4 regions of the Streptomyces sp. NPDC000151 genome follow, and region 2 is predicted to be linked to each of the others. Evidence: riboswitches for the same ligand, from Rfam matches in the RefSeq annotation. Region 2 holds a riboswitch; each other region holds the start of a gene.
What was found. Region 2 has a riboswitch for cyclic di-AMP ahead of ABT381_RS23700 (transglycosylase family protein). Riboswitches for the same ligand answer to the same signal wherever they lie in the genome.
Positions count from the first base shown of each region.

Region 1: it holds a riboswitch for cyclic di-AMP, as region 2 does, so the genes downstream of both, ABT381_RS11515 (M23 family metallopeptidase) here and ABT381_RS23700 (transglycosylase family protein) in region 2, are expected to answer to the same signal.
Region 3: it holds a riboswitch for cyclic di-AMP, as region 2 does, so the genes downstream of both, ABT381_RS27585 (M23 family metallopeptidase) here and ABT381_RS23700 (transglycosylase family protein) in region 2, are expected to answer to the same signal.
Region 4: it holds a riboswitch for cyclic di-AMP, as region 2 does, so the genes downstream of both, ABT381_RS28975 (C40 family peptidase) here and ABT381_RS23700 (transglycosylase family protein) in region 2, are expected to answer to the same signal.

Region 1 is NZ_JBEPFC010000027.1:38,317-43,770, reverse strand. Features, by position in the region: gene ABT381_RS11525 (M16 family metallopeptidase) at 1-121, shown strand, start outside; gene ABT381_RS11520 (M16 family metallopeptidase) at 142-1,509, shown strand; cyclic di-AMP (ydaO/yuaA leader) riboswitch at 1,854-2,011, shown strand; gene ABT381_RS11515 (M23 family metallopeptidase) at 2,024-2,857, shown strand; gene ABT381_RS11510 (GntR family transcriptional regulator) at 3,122-3,820, shown strand; gene ABT381_RS11505 (HPr family phosphocarrier protein) at 4,075-4,356, opposite strand; gene ABT381_RS11500 (bifunctional acetate--CoA ligase family protein/GNAT family N-acetyltransferase) at 4,603-5,454, shown strand, end outside.
Region 2 is NZ_JBEPFC010000094.1:8,958-14,411, reverse strand. Features, by position in the region: gene ABT381_RS23710 (FtsB family cell division protein) at 1-176, opposite strand, end outside; gene eno (phosphopyruvate hydratase) at 294-1,574, opposite strand; gene ABT381_RS23700 (transglycosylase family protein) at 1,914-2,603, opposite strand; cyclic di-AMP (ydaO/yuaA leader) riboswitch at 2,607-2,774, opposite strand; gene ABT381_RS23695 (transglycosylase family protein) at 3,050-4,057, opposite strand; gene ABT381_RS23690 (cytochrome P450 family protein) at 4,322-5,454, opposite strand, start outside.
Region 3 is NZ_JBEPFC010000127.1:6,380-11,833, forward strand. Features, by position in the region: gene ABT381_RS27575 (PP2C family protein-serine/threonine phosphatase) at 312-1,448, shown strand; gene ABT381_RS27580 (DUF2332 domain-containing protein) at 1,428-2,477, opposite strand; cyclic di-AMP (ydaO/yuaA leader) riboswitch at 2,753-2,895, shown strand; gene ABT381_RS27585 (M23 family metallopeptidase) at 2,907-4,085, shown strand; gene ABT381_RS27590 (VOC family protein) at 4,555-4,986, shown strand; gene ABT381_RS27595 (aldo/keto reductase) at 5,066-5,454, shown strand, end outside.
Region 4 is NZ_JBEPFC010000142.1:5,158-10,611, reverse strand. Features, by position in the region: gene ABT381_RS28980 (hypothetical protein) at 156-509, shown strand; gene ABT381_RS28975 (C40 family peptidase) at 597-1,778, opposite strand; cyclic di-AMP (ydaO/yuaA leader) riboswitch at 1,787-1,966, opposite strand; gene pcrA (DNA helicase PcrA) at 2,258-4,732, shown strand; gene ABT381_RS28965 (M23 family metallopeptidase) at 4,810-5,454, opposite strand, start outside.

The DNA.
Region 1 (5,454 bases), on a different contig from region 2:
GCTGGTCTACGAGCCGACCCTGCCCGCCGGGGCCGAGGCCGCGGCCGCCGGGGAGCCGGAGCCCGCCGCGGCCGCCGTCCAGAACGACACCGAGACCAAGACCGAGGAGGCGGCCCAGTGACCGACGCCGTGACCCCGACCATGACCTTCCACCCGCAGCCGCAGGCCGGGCAGCCGAAGCCGTGGGCGTTCCCGGCCCCGGTGCGCGGCGCGCTCGGCAACGGCCTGACGGTGCTGCGCGCCGACCGCCCGGGCCAGCAGGTCGTGGCCGTCGAGATCAACCTCGTCGCGCCGCTGGACGCCGAGCCCGAGGGCCTGGACGGCGTCGCCACGATCATGGCGCGGGCGTTCTCCGAGGGAACCGACAAGCACGACGCCGAGGAGTTCGCCGCCGAGCTGGAGCGCTGCGGCGCCACGCTGGACGCGCACGCGGACCACCCCGGCCTCCGCGTCTCCCTGGAGGTGCCGGCCTCCCGCCTCGTGAAGGCGCTCGGCCTGCTCGCCGACGCCCTGCGCGCCCCGGCCTTCCCGGACAGCGAGGTCGAGCGCCTGGTGCGCAACCGCCTGGACGAGATCCCGCACGAGCTGGCCAACCCGGCCCGGCGCGCCGCGATGGCCCTCTCCAAGGAGCTGTTCCCGGCCACCTCCCGGATGTCCCGGCCGCGCCAGGGCACCGAGGAGACGGTGGCGCGCATCGACGCCGCCGCTGTCCGCGCCTTCTACGAGGCGCACGTACGCCCCGCCACGGCCACCGCCGTCATCGTCGGCGACTTCACCGGGGTGGACCTCGACGCGGCGCTGGAGGAGACCCTGGGCGCGTGGACCGGCTCCGCCGCCGAGCCGGTGGCCGCCTCCCCCATCACCGCCGACGACAGCGGCCGTGTGGTCATCGTCGACCGGCCCGGCGCCGTCCAGACGCAGCTGCTGATCGGCCGCATCGGCGCCGACCGGCACGACCGCGTCTGGCCCGCCCAGGTGCTCGGCACGTACTGCCTGGGCGGCACGCTCACCTCCCGCCTGGACCGCGTGCTGCGCGAGGAGAAGGGCTACACCTACGGCGTACGGGCCTTCGGGCAGGTGCTGCGCTCCTCCGGTGACGGCACGGGCGCGGCGATGCTGGCCATAAGCGGTTCGGTGGACACGGAGTCCACGGGTCCGGCGCTGGAGGACCTGTGGAAGGTGCTGCGGACGCTGGCCGCCGAGGGCCTGACCGACGCCGAGCGCGACGTGGCGGTGCAGAATCTGGTCGGCGTGGCGCCGCTGAAGTACGAGACGGCCGCCGCCGTCGCCGGGACGCTGGCCGACCAGGTCGAGCAGCACCTCCCCGACGACTTCCAGGCGGAGCTGTACCGGCGCATGGCCGAGACCGGCACGGTCGAGGCGACCGCCGCCGCGGTCAGCGCCTTCCCGGTGGACCGGCTCGTCACGGTCCTGGTGGGCGATGCCGCGCAGATCGCGGAGCCGGTGCGGAAGCTGGGCATCGGCGAGGTGTCGGTCGTCACGGGCTGACGCGGGGCGGGCCGGCGGCGGTCGCGGACCGGCGCCGTCCCGGGGCGGTTGCGGTGGTGAATTCGCCTGCGCGGTACGGCGGAAGGACGGGCCGGAACGCGTCGTACCGGTCCCGTCACTGGGTGTCTTGAACCGTGCCAACGCCGCTCACATAGCAGGACATAAAGGGTCCCGGGCCGCCAAAGCGGCCCGGGATCTTCGTTTTTGTCCGGAATGCTGTAGGTGGTTGCCTCCGCCCCGTGTGGCGTCCGGCACAAACTCTCGATTCTGTTTGCTGATCGCGAGATGTCCCCTTTAGCGTCGGTCCGGCTGTTCGTCAGAACTGCGCCGCGCCCGCGGCCGCCGGACAGTCATCGCCGAGTCCCCGTACGGCGCGAGCCAGGGGAGCCGGGGACCCACATGTCCCCTTGGGGTGAATCGGCGTCCTCTCCGGAGGCCGCCGTAGGAGACCTTCCTGCTCCGAACCCGTCAGCTAACCCGGTAGGCGAGAAGGAAGGAAAGGAGTGCGCCGGTCATGGCGTTCACCCGTGCCACCGGCAAGCACCGCCGCCCCGGCCGTGCTGCCCGGACCACCCGCAACATCGCCGGCATAGCCGCCGCGACCGGTGTCGTCGTGTCCATCGCCTCCCCGGCGCTGGCCGCCGCCGAGGACCCGGCCGCCACCGACACCGGCCTGACCCGCGCCATCGCCGACACCGGCGACCGGGTCGCCGACAACATCGTGGCCCAGGCCGACGCGCAGGAGGAGGCCGCCGAGGTCGCCGCCGCCCGTACGCAGGTCGAGGACGCCGCCGTCAAGAACGCCGAGGCCGCCAAGAAGAAGGCCCAGGAGGCTCAGCGCAAGGCCGCGGCCGAGGCGGCCGAGAAGAAGGCCGCCGCCAAGAAGAAGGCGGCGGAGAAGCGCGCCTCGCGCTCCGACGCCCGTACCACGCTCAGCGCCAGTGGCTTCGTCGCGCCGATCGCCGGCAGCTACGTCTCCACCCCGTACAAGGCGTCCAGCGGCCTGTGGTCCTCCGGCAGCCACACCGGCATCGACTTCCACGCCGCCTCCGGCACCGCCGTCCACGCCGTCGGCGCGGGCACGGTCGTCGAGGCCGGCTGGGGCGGCGCGTACGGCAACAACATCGTCCTCAAGATGAACGACGGCACCTACACCCAGTACGGCCACCTGTCGTCCATCGGCGTCTCCGTGGGCCAGCGGGTCTCCGCGAACCAGCAGATCGCGCTGTCCGGCAACACCGGCAACACCACCGGCCCGCACCTGCACTTCGAGGCGCGCACCGGCCCGGAGTACGGCTCGGACATCGACCCGATCGCGTACCTGCGTTCGCACGGCGTCAGCGTCTGAGGGACCCGAGCCTCTGAGGGGCCGCGCACCGTACGGCGTTCCCCGTGTACCACCCGAAGCCCCGGCCCCCGGCCGGGGCTTCGGCGTCTCCGTATGCGCTCCCGTTGCGCTCCCGTCCCCGCCTCCCCGGAACTCCCGCCCATTGGCCAAAAAATATCCATGAATTCGTGACGGCCATCGGAAATGCCGGTCCGGTGTCATAGAGTCACGGAAAAGGCGCCGCCCGGACGGCGTTTCCAGAGGATTACGGCGGAGGCACGGACGATGCGAGGGAACATTTCGGCGCATGCGGTCTGCACGGCGATTCGCGACGACATCGTCTCCGGAACGTTCCCGCCCGGCTCCCGGCTGATCGAGGAACTGCTCGCGTCCCGGTACGGCGTCTCCCGCGTCCCCGTACGCGAAGCGCTGCGCACGCTGGAGTCCGAGGGGTTCGTCACCACGCGGCGGCACGCGGGCGCGTGTGTGGCCGAGCCGACCGAGCAGGAGGCCGCCGACCTCCTGGACATCCGCCTCCTCCTGGAGCCCCTGGGCGCCGCCCGCGCCGCGGCCCGCCGCTCGGCCGCCCATCTGAAGGTACTGCGCGGCCTGGTCCGCCTGGGGCGTGCGAGGGCCCGCCACGGCAGCGCCGCCGACCTGCGGCAACTGGACTGCTGGTTCCACGAGACGCTCGCCCAGGCGTCCGGCAGCGCGAGCATGACGGCGCTGCTCACCCAGCTGCGCCGCAAGATCGACTGGGTGTACGCGATCGACCTGGACCAGCCGTCGCCCGGTGAGGCGGACCGGTCCTGGCAGGAGCACGGCGCGATCGTGGACGCGGTGGCGCGCGGCGACGCCGAGCGCGCCCGCGCACTGACCGCCGCCCATGTGGAGCACGCGCTGCCCGCCCACCGGCTGCGCCGTCCGGCGCCGGCGGTGAGGGAAGTGAAACGGTCCGTAAACACGGCGCGCGTCCGGAATTAACACCGCTGCCGTATACAACTCCTGGGGAATTCCGTACCCCTGCTCCGCCGTGCCCGAATTACTTTTGCGTGGGCCCGATTGTGCGTACCTGATTGCGTGCGCCCGAATGTCTTTTGCGTCGGATCCCGGCCGACGGGAAAGCGGGGAATTCCGTGCAATGCGAACGGCCCCGCCCATGACCCGTGTGCGGGTCACTGTGGCGGGGCCGTGACGGCGGTACCGGGCGGCGTACGGCCGCCGGTCTGCCCGAAGGGTCAGACCGTCTCCGGGAGCTCCTCGAGGCCCTCGGAGACGAGCTTTGCCAGGCGGTCCAGCGCGGCGTCGGCGCCGTCGGCGTCCGAAGCCAGCACGATCTCCTCGCCACCCTGGGCGCCCAGGCCCAGGACCGCGAGCATGGAGGCGGCGTTGACGGGGTTGCCGTCACCCTTGGCGATCGTGACCGGCACGCCGGAAGCGGTGGCCGCACGGACGAAGATCGAGGCGGGGCGGGCGTGCAGACCCTCGGCCCATCCGACATTGACGCGGCGCTCAGCCATGGTGTTGCCCTTCGGGTAGGGAAAGTTGTCTAGACCAGTCTCTCACGCGGGCACCGGTGGTCCGGTGTGCCCAGCCCCCGTGAGCGCTCGGATCCTAGAAGTCCAAGCCTGCGTCACGCCCAGGCTGTACGCATGCTGAGACCCGGTCGTACGCACCGTCCCGCCCCGGAGCACGTACGGTCGTCCCCGAGGCGCCCCGGACGCTTCGGCCGCCCCCGGATACGCACACGGTCGTACGCTGTCCGCATGGAGACGTCGTCGGATGCCGCCGCCTACCCCGCTCACTGGGAAGCCGACGTGGTGCTGCGTGACGGCGGCACCGCCCGGATCCGCCCCATCACCCCGGACGACGCGGAGCGCCTGGTCTCCTTCTACGAGCAGGTCTCCGACGAGTCGAAGTACTACCGCTTCTTCGCGCCCTACCCCCGGCTCTCCGACCGCGACGTGCACCGCTTCACCCACCACGACTACGTGGACCGGGTCGGGCTCGCCGCCTTCGTGGGCGGCGAGATGATCGCCACCGTCCGGTACGACCGCATCAACGCCGACGGCCGGCCCGCCACCGGCCCCGACGCCGACCAGGCCGAGATCGCCTTCCTCGTGCAGGACGCGCACCAGGGCCGCGGCGTGGCCTCCGCGCTCATGGAGCACGCCGCCGCGGTCGCGCGCGAGCGCGGCATCCGGCGCTTCGCCGCCGAGGTGCTGCCCGCCAACACCAAGATGATCAAGGTGTTCACGGACGCCGGATACACCCAGAAGCGCACCTTCGAGGACGGCGTCGTCCGCCTCGAATTCGACCTGGAGCCCACCGAGCAGTCCGTCGCCGTCATGCGCGGCCGCGAGCACCGCGCCGAGGCCCGCTCCGTACAGCGGCTGCTCGCCCCCGGGTCGATCGCCGTCATCGGTACGGGGCGCGCCCCCGGAGGCGTCGGCCGCTCCGCCCTCCGCAACATCCTCGACTCCGGCTTCACCGGCCGCACGTACGCCGTCAACCACGCCTTCCCCGAAGGCGGCAGCACGCTGGACCCGGAGGGCGTACCGGCCCACCGCTCCCTCCGGGACATCCCCGGCCCCGTCGACCTGGCCGTCGTCGCCGTG
Region 2 (5,454 bases):
TCCTGGCGCAGCCGCTGCACCGCCTCCCGGGCCGTCTCGGCCTCACGGCGCTGATCGGCGATGTCCGAGCGCTGGGAGACGTACGCCCTTATCGGATACGCGAGGGCCACGACCAGCGAGCACAGCACGAGCACGAGGAGCGCGGCGCGCCCGGTGAGCCGGCTGCGGCGGAACACGGTGGCCTCCCCTGGGTGGCTGCGTACGCGACGGCGTACGTACGTCCCCGGCAACGGTACGGGACCGCTGCCGGGGACGTACGGAGGTGGGGACCATCAGCCCCCGTAGGCCAGAACTCAGCCCTTGAAACGCGGGAAGGCGCTGCGGCCCGCGTACACCGCCGCGTCGTCGAGGATCTCCTCGATGCGCAGCAGCTGGTTGTACTTGGCCACGCGCTCGGAGCGGGCCGGGGCGCCGGTCTTGATCTGGCCGCAGTTGGTGGCGACGGCCAGGTCGGCGATGGTGACGTCCTCGGTCTCGCCGGAGCGGTGCGACATCATGCACTTGAAGCCGTTGCGCTGGGCCAGCTCGACGGCGTCCAGGGTCTCGGTCAGCGAACCGATCTGGTTGACCTTGACCAGGAGGGCGTTGGCCGAGTTCTCCTCGATGCCGCGGGCCAGGCGCTCGGGGTTGGTGACGAACAGGTCGTCGCCCACCAGCTGCACCTTGGTGCCGAGCTTCTCGGTGATGACGTTCCAGCCGGCCCAGTCGTCCTCGAAGAGCGGGTCCTCGATGGAGACGAGCGGGTACGAGGCGACGAGCTCCTCGTAGTACTCGGTCATCTCGGCGGCCGAGCGGCTCTTGCCCTCGAACTCGTACACGCCGTCCTTGTAGAACTCGGAGGCGGCGACGTCCAGCGCCAGCGCGATGTCCTGGCCGGGGGCGTAGCCGGCCTCCGTGATGGCCTCCAGGATGAGGTCGAGGGCCTCACGGTTGGAGCCGAGGTTCGGGGCGAAGCCGCCCTCGTCGCCCAGGCCGGTGGCCAGGCCCTTGTTCTTCAGGACCTTCTTGAGGGTGTGGTAGACCTCGGCGCCCCAGCGCAGCGCCTCGGAGAAGGACTCCGCGCCGATCGGGGCGATCATGAACTCCTGGATGTCCACGTTGGAGTCGGCGTGCGAGCCGCCGTTCAGGATGTTCATCATCGGGACGGGCAGGACGTGCGCGTTCGGGCCACCGAGGTAGCGGAACAGCGGCAGGTCGCTGGCCTCGGACGCGGCGTGCGCGACGGCCAGCGAGACGCCCAGGATCGCGTTGGCGCCCAGGGAGCCCTTGTTGTCGGTGGCGTCCAGGTCGAACATCGCCTGGTCGATGAGGCGCTGCTCGGTGGCGTCGTAGCCGACCAGCTCGGGGCCGATCTGCTCGATGACGGCCAGCACGGCCTTCTCGACGCCCTTGCCGAGGTAACGGTTCGGGTCGCCGTCACGCAGCTCGATGGCCTCGAAGGCGCCGGTGGAGGCGCCCGACGGCACGGCCGCGCGGCCGGTGCTGCCGTCGTCGAGGCCGACCTCGACCTCGACCGTGGGGTTGCCTCGCGAGTCGAGGATCTCGCGAGCTACGACGACGTCGATCGACGGCACGTTGTCTCCTTCGTGGGTTTCTGGAGTTCTGCAGCACGAGCCTAACGGCCCACGGCTCCTACGCCTGCCCCTAGCCCCGTCTGTGAGACGAAAAAGGACCCAAAGGCCCGCAATACGGGAGGTAGCGTCCGCATTTTGTAGCGGACGTACCGGGCAAAACGGTCCGTACGCATCTGAGCGGCGGCCCGCCCGGATGCCGGTGCACTGCCCCGCCGCGCCAACGCGAAAGCCCCGCCGTGGCGCGCTCGGGGGGACGCGTCGCGGCGGGGCGGTCTCACGGGGCGGCTCTCACGCCTGCCGGGTACCGGCTCGGACGTTGAGGTGCCGGCCTGTACCGGCTCAGACGTTGAGCTTCTGGCCGGGGAAGATCAGGTTCGGGTTGCCGCCGACGACCGACTTGTTCTTCGCGTAGACGGTCTTCCAGTCGGCGCCGTGCGCCTTGGCGATCTTGCCCAGGGTGTCGCCGGACTTCACGGTGTAGTTGCCGTGGCCGGTCACCGGCTTCGGGTCGGCCTTGGGCTGCACGGGCTGCGGCTGCGGCGCGGCCTGCTGCTTCGGGGCCTGCTGCTGCGGCGCGGCCTGCTGCTTCGGCGCCTCCTGCTTCGGGGCGGCCTGCTGCTGGACCTGGCCGGAGCCACCGGTGTTCACCTGCGCGGACGGGCCACCGGCGGTCAGGCCGCCGGCACCGGCGCAGCCCCAGGCACCCGGGCCCTGCATGGCGAGCAGCTTCTCGGCGGTGGCGATCTGCTGGTCCTTGGTGGCCAGGTCGGCGCGCGGGGCGTACTTGGTGCCACCCGCGGCGGCCCAGGAGCTGTTGTTGAACTGCAGGCCGCCGTAGTAGCCGTTGCCGGTGTTGATCGACCAGTTGCCACCGGACTCGCACTGGGCGACCTTGTCCCAGGTGGCGACCGAGGCGGCGTTGGCGGAACCGGCGGCCATCAGCGGGACGGCCACGGCGGCGCCTGCGACACCGGCGAGCGTGGCGACACGGACGGCCTTCGAGGGGCGGCGGTGCTTGCCCTTGAGCATGTTGTTCTCCCTCACCGACGCCTGCGAGGTGAGCTGTCGGGTTCGGGCTGTGAGTGGCCCGGCCGGATGCGCTGTCGCACATCCGGCTTCACCCCAAGCCGGCCGCTGCGTTTCCGCTGCGTACGGCACTTACCTTGGGTCCCCCGCTCCTGCCTACGGCGCTTGCGCGACGGTTGTCCGACCGATCACCGGCAGGATTCGGCGAATGATCGGCGGGCTCGCTTGGTGCGAGCGGTGAAGAACGTAAACACACACCCCTCGGCGGTTCAAACCACCTTTTCGCAGGACACTTTGCGGTTTTCGATCACCGGTGGCATCCGTTTGCGCAGGTCGAACACGGTATGGAAAGAACGGACAGGGCGGACGGAATACCTCGGGACGAGACCCATGTCTCACTTTCCCCAAATGGGGGCAACCATCCCGCACTTACGCCGTGCGGCCCGCGGTCACTGGCCGAGGTCGAGGCGCTGACCTGGCTGAATAAGGTCCGGATCAGCTCCGACGACACCCTCGTTGGCGTCGTAGAGGCCGGCCCACCCCTCGGCCAGCCCGTGCTCCTCCGCGATCGCGGAGAGGCTGTCGCCCGGCCGCACTGTGTACACGCCGTCGCCCTCCCCGGTACCGCGGTGGGCGTCACCGCCGCGCGAGGCGTGCCGCCCCTCGGGACGCCCGTCCTTGCCGTCGTCGGTACCGCCGCGGTGCCGGCCGGTACCGGGCGCGGAGGCGCCGCCGTCGGACGACGCGGGCGGCTCGGTGGCCCCCTCGGAGGGCTGCGCGGAGTCCGAGGGCTCGGTCGACGGAGCGGTCGACGGGTCGGTGGTGGGGTCGGCCGACGGGTCGGCGGTGGGCTGCTCGGAGGCGCCTTCGGAGGGCCGCGCGTCACCGGAGTCCGTGCCGTCGCCGGACGGCGTGGCGGAGGGCGTGGCCGACGGCTCGTCGGTGGCACCATCCGTGGCGCCGTCCGTGGCGCCGCCCGACGGCTGGGTGTCGCCGGAGTCGCTGCCGCTCGCGGAGCCGTCGTCGGAGGGCTGCGGCGCGGGCGTCTGCGTGCTGCCCGGGTCCACGTCGGGTATCAGCCCGTCCAGGTCGAGGCCGGCGTTCACCGAGCAGCTGGGCCAGGCATCCGGGCCGCGGTCGTTCAGTACCGACTCGGCGACCGCGATCTGCTGGGCGCGGCTGGCCAGGTCCGGACGCTCGGCGTAGGACTCGCCGCCGTAGTCCTTCCACATCTGCAGGGTCAGCTGCAGCCCGCCGTAGTAGCCGTTGCCGGAGTTGGCGCTCCAGGTGCCGCCGCTCTCGCACAGCGCGACGCGGTCCCAGGTGGCGGTGTCGGCGGCCTGGGCCCCGCCCGCCGTCAGCAGCGGCAGGGCCAGCCCGGCCCCCGTGACGGAGGCCGCCACCAGGAGGGCGGGAGCCTGACGGGGGCGGCGGTGTCTACCGTTGCCGGAGCGCATGCGAGTGCCTTTCGAGCGGCGGCTTGAGTTGTCGCACGCAAGGTAGCGGGGGCCCGGTCCGGTCTCAACCCGGTGTAGCGGAGATCACGCGTAGATCACGCTGCTGACGCCAGGTCAGTTCGTCTCGACCCGGGCACCCTTGGCGCATTCCGGTACGTCCGCGATTTCCCGTTCTGACGGGCCGTCGGAAGCGGGCGCCCGCCCCGCCCGGGACGATGCGCTATGCGCCTTTTGCGCGCCGGACGGCACGCCCTCCGGAACGACTTACTCCGCGCTTTCCGGAATAGCCGGATCCGCGTCTTGCGGAGCGATCGATTCCGGGCCTTGCGGGGTGGCTGGCTCCGCGCCTCTCGGGGTGGTCGGCTCCGCGCTTCCCCGTACGTCCGCCGCGCCCTCCGGCGTGAACTCCACCGGCAGCGCCCGCAGCCCGCGCATGATGAGGCCGCCGCGCCACCGCAGGTCATCGGGGGCGGCGGCCAGCCGGAGGTCGGGCAGCCGGGTCAGCAGGGTCGCCAGCGCGGCACGGCCTTCGAGGCGGGCGAGTGGCGCGCCCAGGCAGTAGTGGATGCCGTGCCCGTACCCGAGATGCTGGTTGTCGCGGCGCCCGAGATCCAGGGTGTCCGGCTCCTCGAACCGCTCCGGATCCCGGTCGGCGGCCGCCAGTACCACCAGTACCGGGTCCCCCGCGGCAATCGACTGCCCGCCGATCGTCAGCTGCTGCGTCGCGAACCGCCAGGTCGCCAGCTCCACCGGACCGTCATAGCGCAGCAGTTCCTCGATGCCGGTCGCGAGCAGCTCCTCGTCGCCCGCGGCCAGCGCGGCCTGCAGCCGCGCCCGCTGCTCCGGGTTGCGCAGCAGCGCGTACGTACCGTTCCCGATCAGATTGACCGTCGTCTCGAACCCGGCGAACAGGAGGATGAAGGCCATCGCCGCGGCTTCGTTCTCGGTGAGGTGCTCGCCGTGGTCGGAGGCGCGGATAAGGGCCGAGATCAGGTCCTCGTCCTCGGACTCCACCGCCGCCAGCGACTCCCGCTTGCGGTGGATCAGATCGGCCAGATATGCCCGCATCTTCTTCACCGACCGGGCGACCCCGCCCCGCGGCCCGCCGCCGTGCCGGATCATCATCCCGGCCCAGTCCCGGAAGTCGTCCTGGTCCTCGCGCGGCACGCCCAGCAGGTCGCAGATCGCGTAGATGGGGAGCGGGAAGGCGAACTCGTGGATGAGGTCGGCCTCGCCGCGCCCGGCGAAGCCGTCGATCAGCTGGTCGGTCAGCTCCTGTACGCGCGGCGCGAAGCGCGCCACCGTACGCGGCGTGAACGCCTTGGAGACGAGGCGGCGCAACCGGGTGTGGTCCGGCGGGTCGATGTTGAGCAGGTGCGTCATCAGGTTCGCGCTGC
Region 3 (5,454 bases), on a different contig from region 2:
AAGGCCGGGGCGCGCCCGTGATGGTCGGGGCGCGCCCGTGATGGATGGGCGCGCGCCGCAGCTGCGCACACCCTTCTTCCGCGGATCTTCCGCCGGCCGGGAACGCCTGTACGCCGGTCAGGAGTTGAAAGAGTGTCCAGACACATCCAGAGGTATCCGAACGCATCGGTGGCATCCGGAGGGGGCTCGTGGTCGTGACCGTGACCGTGACCCGTCCGGCCCTCGAAGAGTCGCCGCGCGGTGCCGCGGCGGACACCCTGGGACGGCGGTACGGCGGTACGGAGAGCGGTGGGGGAAGGAGGCCGGTGCGGATGGGGCGAGGCAGAGTGGGCGTGCCGGGCGACCGGGAGCGGCGGGCCCGTCGGGACGGGCTGTCGCCGGTCAGCCGCCGGCTGGTCTGCTGGCTGCCCGCTGTGCTCCTGATCGGCGGGCTGGCCTTCGACCTCCTGACGCCGACCCGGTACACCGCCGCGCCGTTCTTCTCGGCGGCGCCGCTGGTCGCCGCGCCGCTGTACTCGCTGCGGAACACGGCGCTGGTCAGCGTCCTGTCCGTACTGGCGGAGCTGGGCGTGGCCGTCTTCCACGGCCGGACCGGCGGCTACGAGTCGTACACCGAAGCGGTGACGGTCCTGGTCGTCGCCCTCCTGGCGCTCGGTATCAACAGGGCCGTGCGGATGACCGACGCCCGGCTCGCCTCCGTGCGCGACGTGGCGGAGGCCGCCCAGCGGGCCGTACTGCCGCTGCCGCCGGACCGCATCAGCGGGCTCGACGTCGCCGCGCGGTACGAAGCGGCGCAGGCGGATGCCCGTATCGGGGGCGATCTGTACGCCGTGCAGGACACCCCGCACGGCGTACGGCTCATCGTCGGCGACGTGCGGGGCAAGGGCCTGGAGGCGGTGGAGGCCGCCGTGATCGTCATCGGCGCCTTCCGGGAGGCCGCGGAGCAGGAGGCCACGCTGGAGGCGGTGGCGGGGCGGCTGGAGCGGGCGCTGCAGCGCGAGGGGAGCCGGCGGGCGGGGCTGGACCAGTTCGAGGGGTTCACCACGGCGGTGCTCGCCGAGGTGCCGTCCGAGCATCGCGGCGTGCTGCGGGTGCTGAACCGCGGCCATCCGGCGCCGCTGCTGCTGTGCGCGGACGGCACGCTGCGCGAGCTGGAGCCGCGGGCCCCGGCGCTGCCGCTCGGGCTGAGCGAGGTCGCGGGCTGGCCGGACCGGGCCGACCAGGCCGATTTCCCGCCCGGCGCGATGCTGCTGCTGTTCACCGACGGGGTGACCGAGGCGCGGGACAGCGGGGGCGTGTTCTACCAGCCGGCGGTCCGGCTGGCCGGCCGGCTGTTCACCGGTCCCGACGCGCTGCTGGACGCCCTGGTGGACGACGTGGCACGGCACACGGGAGGGGAGACGGCGGACGACATGGCCCTGCTGGCGCTACGAAGACCGGAGGGGTAGGGACGGTGCCTCCTCCAGCCACTGCACGCTCTGTCCGTGCTGGCCCGTGAGGGCGACCGGGTGGCCGTCGAGCGCGAGGGTGAGCTGGTGCGCGTCGGCGGGGCGCGGTCCGGGCAGCCACGGCAGCACGCTGTGGTGCTCGTTGGAGACCCAGTGCCCGGCCCGGTCCACCAGGACCGACCGTACGACCCGGGCGAACTCCTCGCGGCGCTCCAGCGGCAGATACGTCAGCACGGCCGTGTGGAAGACCACCAGCGTCGCGTCGCGCGGCGCCCGCGCGGCCAGCGCGGGCAGCTCGTCCAGGAGGTCGCCGCGCACGAGCGGAGCCGGCGGTGCCTGCCGTACGGCCTCGATGGCGTCGCGCTGACGCCGCTGACGTTCCGCCGCATCGGGCGTCGACCCGGGCCAGATCAGCGCCTGGAGCCAGCGCACGTCGTCGGCGTCGGCCACGTCGAGCGGGTTCAGGTCGATCCCCGCCCGCCAGGCGATCCGGGGCAGCCCGGTCGGTACCGGCGTGCCCGGGGACGTACGGCAGGAAAAGACGACCGGGCTGTCCGGAGCGCCGAACTCCGGTCCGTCGTCGTAGCGATAGCGGTACCGGTCCGGGTGCAGGCACAGCCCGGCCGACGCGCCGACCTCCAGGAGCGCGAGCGGCTGGGGGAGCCGGGCGAGGAGCGGCAGCAGTGTGGCGCAGCGCGCGGGTTCGTTGGTCTGCGTGAGCCGCCGCATCATGACGTCGCGTACGTCGTCCCAGTGCCGGATCGTCCACTCGCGCCACGTGCGGTACGCGAAGTCGCCGCGCGGCCCCTGGTCGGCGTGCGGGCCGTCGAGGTAACGGACGGCGGCGAGCAGGAGATTGGGCTGCTGCTTGTTGCCGGGCGGCAGGGAGGCGCCCAGGAAGTCGCAGAATTCCGGGTCCTGGCTGATGCGGGCGGTCAGCTCCTCATGCGCTTCGGACTCGCCCCGCGCCTGCTGCCACGAGAACTCCGCGTACCGATCCGCCACTGCCTGCGCGCTGTTGACGACCATGATCAGACGTTACTGCTCTCACTGTACGTAATCGCTGCGCACCCCTCCGCATAACAACTGACAAACGATCAGTCCGCTACGGGTTTCCGATGCCCGGTCAACTCGCCCCCATTTGGTCATGACTGGTGGCATAAGTCCAGCTCAGCGGGCGTACGGATTCCGGGGAACGCTTGGAATCCGGCCGTCCCGTCCATTACTGTCCGATAACGCAGCGCGGTCGGACCAGCCGTCGCAAGAGGCGGCACCGCGCGGCCGACGCCGAATCCCATAAGCGCACTTCACCACCGCACCACCTGCCCAGGGAACCGGGGAACCACCACCTTGGGGTGAATCGGACGACTCCCCCCGGAGCCGCCCGTAGGAGACCTTCCTGCTCCGAACCCGTCAGCTAACCCGGTAGGCGAGAAGGAAGGAAAGGAGTGCGCCCCCGTGGCGTCCAACAAGCCTGCCCCCGACCCGTCTCCCGGGTCCCCGCACCTCGCGCACGACTCGTACCGCACCCACGATGCGTACGCGGCGCACGGCACCCACGAGTCCCCCAGGACGCACGCCGAGCCGGCGCCCGCCGACACCGCCACCTTCCCCGCCGTGAGCGATCCGGGTGCGGCGGGCGGCCCGTGGGAGGAGTGGAACCCCACCGAGGAGTCCGTACGCCCCGTACGCGGCCGGCACCGCGTGGCCAAGCAGCGCGGCGGCGGCCTCGCCCGCAGCAGTACGGTCCTGGGCGTCGGCGTCATCGCGGCGGTCGGCGCGGGCGGCATGGCCTCCGCGCAGGGCAAGCCGCAGGTCTCCATATCCATGCCCGACCTGGGCAGCATGGCCGAACACGTATCCGAGAAACTCCCCGCGGCGGAGAGCCTGCCGGGCATCGGCGGTCTGGTCTCCCACGACTCCTCCGGTACGGGCGCGGACGGTGCGCAGGGCGGCCCGTTCACCCGGGCGGGCGGCGGCGAGTCCGCGCAGGGCGGCGGCGAGGCGCTCCGCGCCCGCATCCTGGAGCAGGCCGAACAGGCGCAGAGCTCCGCCGACCAGGAGGCCCGCGAGACCGCCGAACAGGCCGCGGTCCAGCAGGCCGAGGCGGACGCGGCCGAGCGCCAGAAGCACGCCGAGAGCGCGAAGAAGAAGGCCGCGGCGGAAGCCAAGGCCAAGGCCGAGGAAGAGGCGCGCAAGAAGGCGGCCGCCGCCCGCGCCGCCGAGCTCGCCGAACTGGCCAAGAGCTACACCCTCCCGGTCTCCTCTTTCACCATCACCGCCACCTTCGGACAGGGCGGCGACCGCTGGGCCGCCGACCACACAGGGCTGGACTTCGCCGCCCCGACCGGTACCCCGGCCAAGGCCGTGCACGGCGGCACGATCACGCAGGCCGGCTGGGCGGGCTCGTACGGCTACCGCATCGTCGTCACCCTCGACGACGGCACCGAGCTCTGGTACTGCCACCTCTCCTCGATGGTGAAGACCTCGGGCAAGGTGAACGCCGGCGACGTCATCGGCCGGGTCGGCGCCACTGGCAATGTCACGGGCCCGCACCTCCACCTGGAGGTCCGCCCGAGCCCGGACACGCCGGTCGACCCGATGCCGTGGCTGCGCGACCACGGGCTGAAGGTCTGACGACGACGCCTGACGACGACGCCTGACGACGACGCCTGACGACGACGTCTGATGACGACGTCTGATGACGACGATGGCGTGAAGGTCTGAGAACGCCCGCTCTCCGGGGTCGCCTTCGGGGTCGTCTTCGGGCGCGCCTTCGGGCCATCCTCCGCCCGCCGGGCTTCCGTCCGCCCGTCCGGGGCACTTGTCCGCCGTCGCCGCCGCCTCGTGCGCCCCGCTCCGCCGCGACCGGGAACCGGGCGTACTAGCAGGAGGGGAGAGGCGGTGGCCGACGGCCGGGTCTCCGCGTAGCGCGGGCCCGCACACCACGGCGGCCCTGATGGCCACCCGCACACCGCGGGGGCCATCGGGCCGCCGGGCGTATCTTCGGCCGTCCGGCGAGCGCAACCCATCCCGCTCCCGCAGAATGAACGGGCCCCCGCCACCGCGCCCCAAGAAGAACGGCGCCGAGCCAAGGACGGCCCCAGTGGAGTGGACCCTCGAAGTTGTCACCGTCCCCGTCACCGACCAGGACCGTGCGAAGCGCTTCTACGAAGAACAGTGCGGCTTCAAGGCCGACGTGGACTCGCAAGTCGCCGAAGGGGTACGGATCATCCAGCTGACCCCGCCCGGTTCGCGCTGCTCGATCGCCCTCATCCAGGGCCTGCCGCCGGCACCCGGCCAGTCCGCCATGGCCCCGGGCTCGCTCCAGGGCCTGCAGCTGTGCGTGGTGGACATCGAAGCGGCCCACGCGGAGCTGGTACGGCGCGGGGTGGAGGTCGGTCCGGTACAGCATCTCGGCGCCGAGGGCTGGGCCGAAGGCCGCGGCGAGACGTGGAACTCCTTCATGTTCTTCAAGGACCCCGACGGCAACGGCTGGACGGTCCAGGAGGCACCGTCCCCGCTCAGTAACCGCTAGGGCGGCAGGCAGTCGGCATTCGAGTGACGCCCCGTCACGTCCCGGAATAACTCCGCCTCCCAACCCCGCTGACGCTCACATGTCCACGTCTTCCGCTTCTTCCGCCCCCACGCCCGGCCACGGCCCCGTCCCCGTCGCCGCCACCAAGCCCCTGGGCTCGCTCACGGTCTCCCCCCTCTCCCTCGGCGGCAACGTCTTCGGCTGGACCGCCGACGTGGCGACGTCCTTCGAGGTGCTGGACGCGTTCACCGGGGCCGGCGGCAACTTCATCGACACGGCCGACGCCTACTCCGTCTTCGCCCCCGGCAACAAGGGCGGCGAATCCGAGACGATCATCGGCGACTGGCACACCGCCCGCGGCAACCGCTCCGACCTCGTCATCGCCACGAAGGTCGGCGCCCTCCCCGACCGCAAGGGCCTGTCCGCCGCCAACATCAAGGCGGCCGTCGACGAGTCCCTGACCCGCCT
Region 4 (5,454 bases), on a different contig from region 2:
TATTTGTCCATTCCGCTGCCATGGATTGCTCGCTTTCGGCCACGGGGTGACGGATACCGGCAGGTGCCGACCGGTGGCGGGCCGGTGGTGGGCCGGGGCAGCGACGGCAGCCCTGCCCGAGGGCCGGGCCGGGGGCGGGGCTACGATCGACCACTATGGACGTAGTGATCAATGTGTTCGTCGCGCTGCACATCATCGGCATCGCTTCGCTGCTCGGCGGCTTCCTCACGCAGATGAAGGCGATGGGCGCGGGCACCGCCCGCTTCGTGCCCGCGATGCTGCACGGCGCGATCACGATGCTGGTGACCGGCGTCATCCTGGTCGGCCTGAACCAGATGCAGGACTACTCGGTCAACAACATCAAGATCGGCGTCAAGCTCGCCGTCCTGATCGTGATCCTGGGCCTGGTCTACGTGAAGCGTGACGAGGAGAAGGTGGAGAAGCCGCTCTTCGGGCTCGTCGGCCTGCTCACGGTCGTCAACATCTTCATCGCGCTGCTCTGGACCTGAGCCGCCCCACCTTCGGCGCGACGAACCGCGCGACTGCCTCGTTCTCCGGGGCGGTCGCGCGGTTCGTCGTTTCCGGGCATGTGCCGCTCAGGCCGGCCGTACGCTCCCGTAGATCGGCATGTAGTAGATCGACTCCACGCGGACGCTCGCGCCCGGCTTCGGCGCGTGGATCATCTTGCCGTCGCCGATGTACATCCCGACGTGGCTGATGTCGTCGTAGAAGAACACCAGGTCACCGGGGTGAAGGTCCTTCGTCGCGACCCGCGTGCCGGTCTTCACCTGGTCCCAGGTCGTCCGCGGCAGCGAGACGCCCGCCGCCTTCCACGCCGCCTGGGTCAGCCCTGAGCAGTCGTACGACGTGGGGCCGGTCGCGCCCCACACGTACGGCTTGCCCAGCTGCGCGCGGGCGAAGGTGAGCGCCTTCTCCGCCTTGGTTGCGTACGCACCATCGGGCACCCCGGAGCCCGACCCCGTACCGGACCCGGTATCACCCCCGGAGCCGGTCCCGGACCCGCCGTCCGTACCGCCCGATCCGTCGTCCTGGTGCTCCCGCTGCTCGCGCTCGGCCTGCTCCCGCGCCAGCCGCTCGGCCTTGCGCTGCGCCTCGGCCTTCTTCTTGCGGTCCAGCTCCGCCAGCCGCGCCTTCTCCTGCGCGGTCAGCCGGGACAGCAGCTGCCGGGCCTCGGTCAGCTTGTCCTGGACGTCCCGCTTGGACGTCTTCAGTGACTCCTGGGACTTCTGCAGCTCCTCCAGGCTCCGGGTCGCCTGCGCCCGCTTGCGCGCGGCCTGCGCCTGCTGGTCCTGGTAGTCGGCGACCGCCTCCTGCTGGCGGCCGGTGAGCCGCTCCATCAGGTGGTTGCGGTCCACGAACTGCTGCGGGTCCCGGGCCAGCATCAGCTGGGCGGTCGGGCTCAGCCCGCCGGAGCGGTACTGCGCGGAGGCGAAGGTGCCCAGCTCGCGCCGGGCCTCGTTCATCTTCTCGGTCCGCTGGGCCGCGGCCTCGCGCAGCCCGTCCACCTTCTCGCGCTGCGTGCCGGCGCGCTCCTTGGCGGCGTTGTACTTCTGGGTGGCGACCTCGGCCTGCCGGTACAGGCCGTCGACCTTCTTCTTGACCTCTTCTATGGAGGGCTTGGGGTTTCTGGGTGCCGCGTCCGCGCTCTGGGTGAGCAGCGTGACGGAGGCGAGCGCCGCGGTGGTGAGCCCGGCCGCCGTACGGCGGTGCGCGGGCACGGCGAGGATGCGGGTGCGCGGCTTGCGATGAGACGCCAAGGCCGGCGACTCCTTCCGTGGACCGCCTACCGGGTTAGCTGTCGGGTTCGGGCGCGTGCCGCATCGCTGCGGCCGTACTACGGAAGGTGCCCTACGGCCGTACGGATCGCTCCGTGCCGGCCGATTCACCCCGGTCGTGCGTGTGGGTCCCCGGCTCCGGCCCGCCCTGGGTGCGGCGGTACGGACTCGGCGGGGCGGCCCGTGCCGGCGCTTTCGCCGGGCGGTGGGGCGGGCTGCCCGGTCGGCACGGTAGCCAACTCGTGTGACTTCTGTGAAGGCTGATGTTCGATATGCCCGAAACCTTTTCGTGATCTCGTCGTGTCCGGGTCGATGCCGGACCGGTTCCGACCACGCACTGTCCGGTGCCGTTCTCTGCCCGTGACCGCCCGCCTCGTGCCGTATTCTCCGCACCCCCGTAATCCCCGGAATTTCGCGGCCGGGGCCGGGTTGTCGGTGGGGCGGCCTAGACTCGGTGGGCGATGAGCAGCCTCTTTGACGACAGCTTCCTGGCGGACCTCGATTCCAAGGACGAGGAGCCGCCGCCTCCCGAGGACGAGGACCGTCCGGCAGCGGAGGAGGTGCCGCACGACCTCTTCGGCGGCCGCTTCGACGCGCCCGTGCAGCGGGACGCGTACTACCGCGACGGCGCCGCCCGCCCCGCAGTGGACCCGGCCGCGCTGCTGGAGGGGCTGAACGACGAGCAGAAGGCCGCCGTCGTGCACACGGGCGCGCCGCTGCTCATCGTCGCGGGCGCCGGCTCCGGCAAGACCCGCGTCCTCACGCACCGCATCGCGCATCTGCTCGGCGCGCGCGGCGTCCACCCCGGCCAGGTCCTCGCGATCACGTTCACGAACAAGGCCGCGGGCGAGATGAAGGAGCGCGTGGAGGAGCTGGTCGGCCCGCGCGCCAACGCCATGTGGGTGTCCACCTTCCACAGCGCCTGCGTGCGCATCCTGCGCCGCGAGTCCAAGAAGCTGGGCTTCACGTCGTCGTTCTCGATCTACGACGCCGCCGACTCCAAGCGCCTGATGGCCCTGGTCTGCCGCGACCTGGACCTCGACCCCAAGCGCTTCCCGCCCAAGTCCTTCAGCGCCAAGGTCTCCAATCTCAAGAACGAGCTCATCGATCACGAGGACTTCGCCGGGACGGCCGCCGACGGCTTCGAGAAGACCCTCGCCGAGGCGTATGCGATGTACCAGGCGCGGCTGCGCGAGGCCAACGCCCTGGACTTCGACGACATCATCATGACGACGGTGAATCTGCTGCAGGCGTTCCCGGACGTCGCGGACCACTACCGCCGCCGCTTCCGGCACGTGCTGGTCGACGAGTACCAGGACACGAACCACGCCCAGTACACCCTCGTGCGCGAGCTGGTAGGCCCCGGGACGCCCGAGGTGCCCGCCGCCGAGCTGTGCGTCGTGGGCGACGCCGACCAGTCGATCTACGCCTTCCGCGGCGCCACGATCAGGAACATCCTCCAGTTCGAGGAGGACTACCCGAACGCGACCACGATCCTGCTGGAGCAGAACTACCGCTCCACGCAGACGATCCTCTCGGCCGCCAACGCCGTCATCGAGCGCAACGAGAACCGCCGCCCGAAGAACCTCTGGACGGACGCCGGCACGGGCCCGAAGATCACCGGCTATGTCGCCGACACCGAGCACGACGAGGCGCAGTTCGTCGCCGACGAGATCGACCGGCTGACGGACGCGGGCGAGACCAGGGCCGGCGACGTCGCGATCTTCTATCGTACGAACGCCCAGTCCCGTGTCTTCGAGGAAGTCTTCATCCGGGTCGGGCTGCCGTACAAGGTCGTCGGCGGCGTGCGCTTCTACGAGCGCAAGGAGGTCCGGGACGTCCTCGCGTACCTGCGCGTGCTGTCCAACCCCGAGGACACCGTCCCGCTCCGCCGCATCCTGAACGTGCCGAAGCGTGGCATCGGCGACCGCGCCGAAGCGATGATCGACGCCCTCTCGGCCCGCGAGAAGATCACCTTCCCGCAGGCGCTGCGCCGCGTCGACGAGGCGTACGGCATGGCCGCGCGCTCTGCGAACGCCGTCAAGCGCTTCAACACGCTCATGGAGGAGCTGCGGACCATCGTCGAGTCCGGCGCAGGGCCCGCGACCGTCCTGGAGGCCGTCCTGGAGCGCACGGGCTATCTGGCCGAGCTCCAGACGTCCACGGACCCGCAGGACGAGACCCGCATCGAGAACCTCCAGGAGCTGGCCGCGGTCGCCCTCGAATTCGAGCAGGACCGCGACGAGGCCAACCCTGGCACCCTCTCCGACTTCCTGGAGCAGGTCGCCCTGGTCGCCGACTCCGACCAGATCCCCGACGAGGACGAGGAGGGCACGGGCGTCATCACGCTCATGACCCTGCACACCGCGAAGGGTCTGGAGTTCCCGACCGTCTTCCTGACCGGCATGGAGGACGGCGTCTTCCCGCACATGCGCGCGCTCGGCCAGACCAAGGAGCTGGAGGAGGAGCGGCGGCTGGCGTACGTCGGCATCACGCGCGCCCAGGAGCGCCTGTACCTCACCCGCTCCACGATGCGCAGCGCCTGGGGCCAGCCCCAGTACAACCCGCAGTCCCGCTTCCTGGAGGAGATCCCGGACGAGTACGTCGAGTGGAAGCGGACCGGGCCCGCGACGCCCTCCGCCTCCATGGGCGGGCTGTCCTCCGGCTCCTCCGGCCTGTCCGGCGGCTTCGGGGCCTCGTCCTCGGTGTCCTCCTCGCGGAGCAAGGCGGGCCCGAGCGGCTTCGCGACCCGGCGGGCGAAGGACCGCCCGGTGGTCGCGCTGACGATCGGCGACCGCGTCACGCACGACAGCTTCGGGCTGGGCACGGTCGTCGGGGTCAAGGGCAGCGGCGACAACGCCGAGGCCACGATCGACTTCGGCGGCGAGAAGCCGAAGCGGCTGCTGCTGCGGTATGCGCCGGTGGAGAAGCTGTAACCGGTGGGGAAGCTGTAGTCGTACGCCGACGGCCCGGAACCCTCAGCAGGGTTCCGGGCCGTCGGCGTACTCGCGGCTCAGTTCGGGTTGATGCCCTTGGAGCGCAGCCAGGGCAGCGGGTCTATCGCGTCGCCGCCGTTGGGGTGCACCTCGAAGTGCAGGTGCGGGCCGGTGGAGTTGCCGGAGTTGCCGGAGTACGCGATGACGTCGCCGGCCTTGACCGTGCCCGAGCGGATCTTCGCGCTGCTCAGGTGGCAGTACCAGGTCTCGGTGCCGTCCGGCGCGGTGATCTCCACCATGTTGCCGTAGGCGGGGTTCCACTTGGTGACGACGGTGCCGTCGGTCGCGGCCATCACGGGCGTGCCGTAACTGACCGGGAAGTCGATGCCGGAGTGCAGCGACATCCAGTTGACGCCGGCCTGCCCGAAGAGCGCGCTCAGCCCGTGCTGCTTGACCGGCAGCGCGAACTTCGGCCGCAGTGCCTCCTTGCGCGCCGCCTCCTCCGCCCGCTTCTTCTTCTCGGCGGCCTCGCGGGCCTGCAGGTCGAGACGTTCCTGCGTACGACTGGCACGGTCGGCGAAGTCGTTCGCGTCCGCGCTCAGGCTGGAGAGCTGGGAGTCCAGCTTGTTGTTCGCGGCCGACGGCTTCACCGCCGAGGCGTCCGAAGCGGCCTGTACGGCGGTGTCCTCGTCCTTGTCGGTCGCACCGGAGACGGAGGCGGC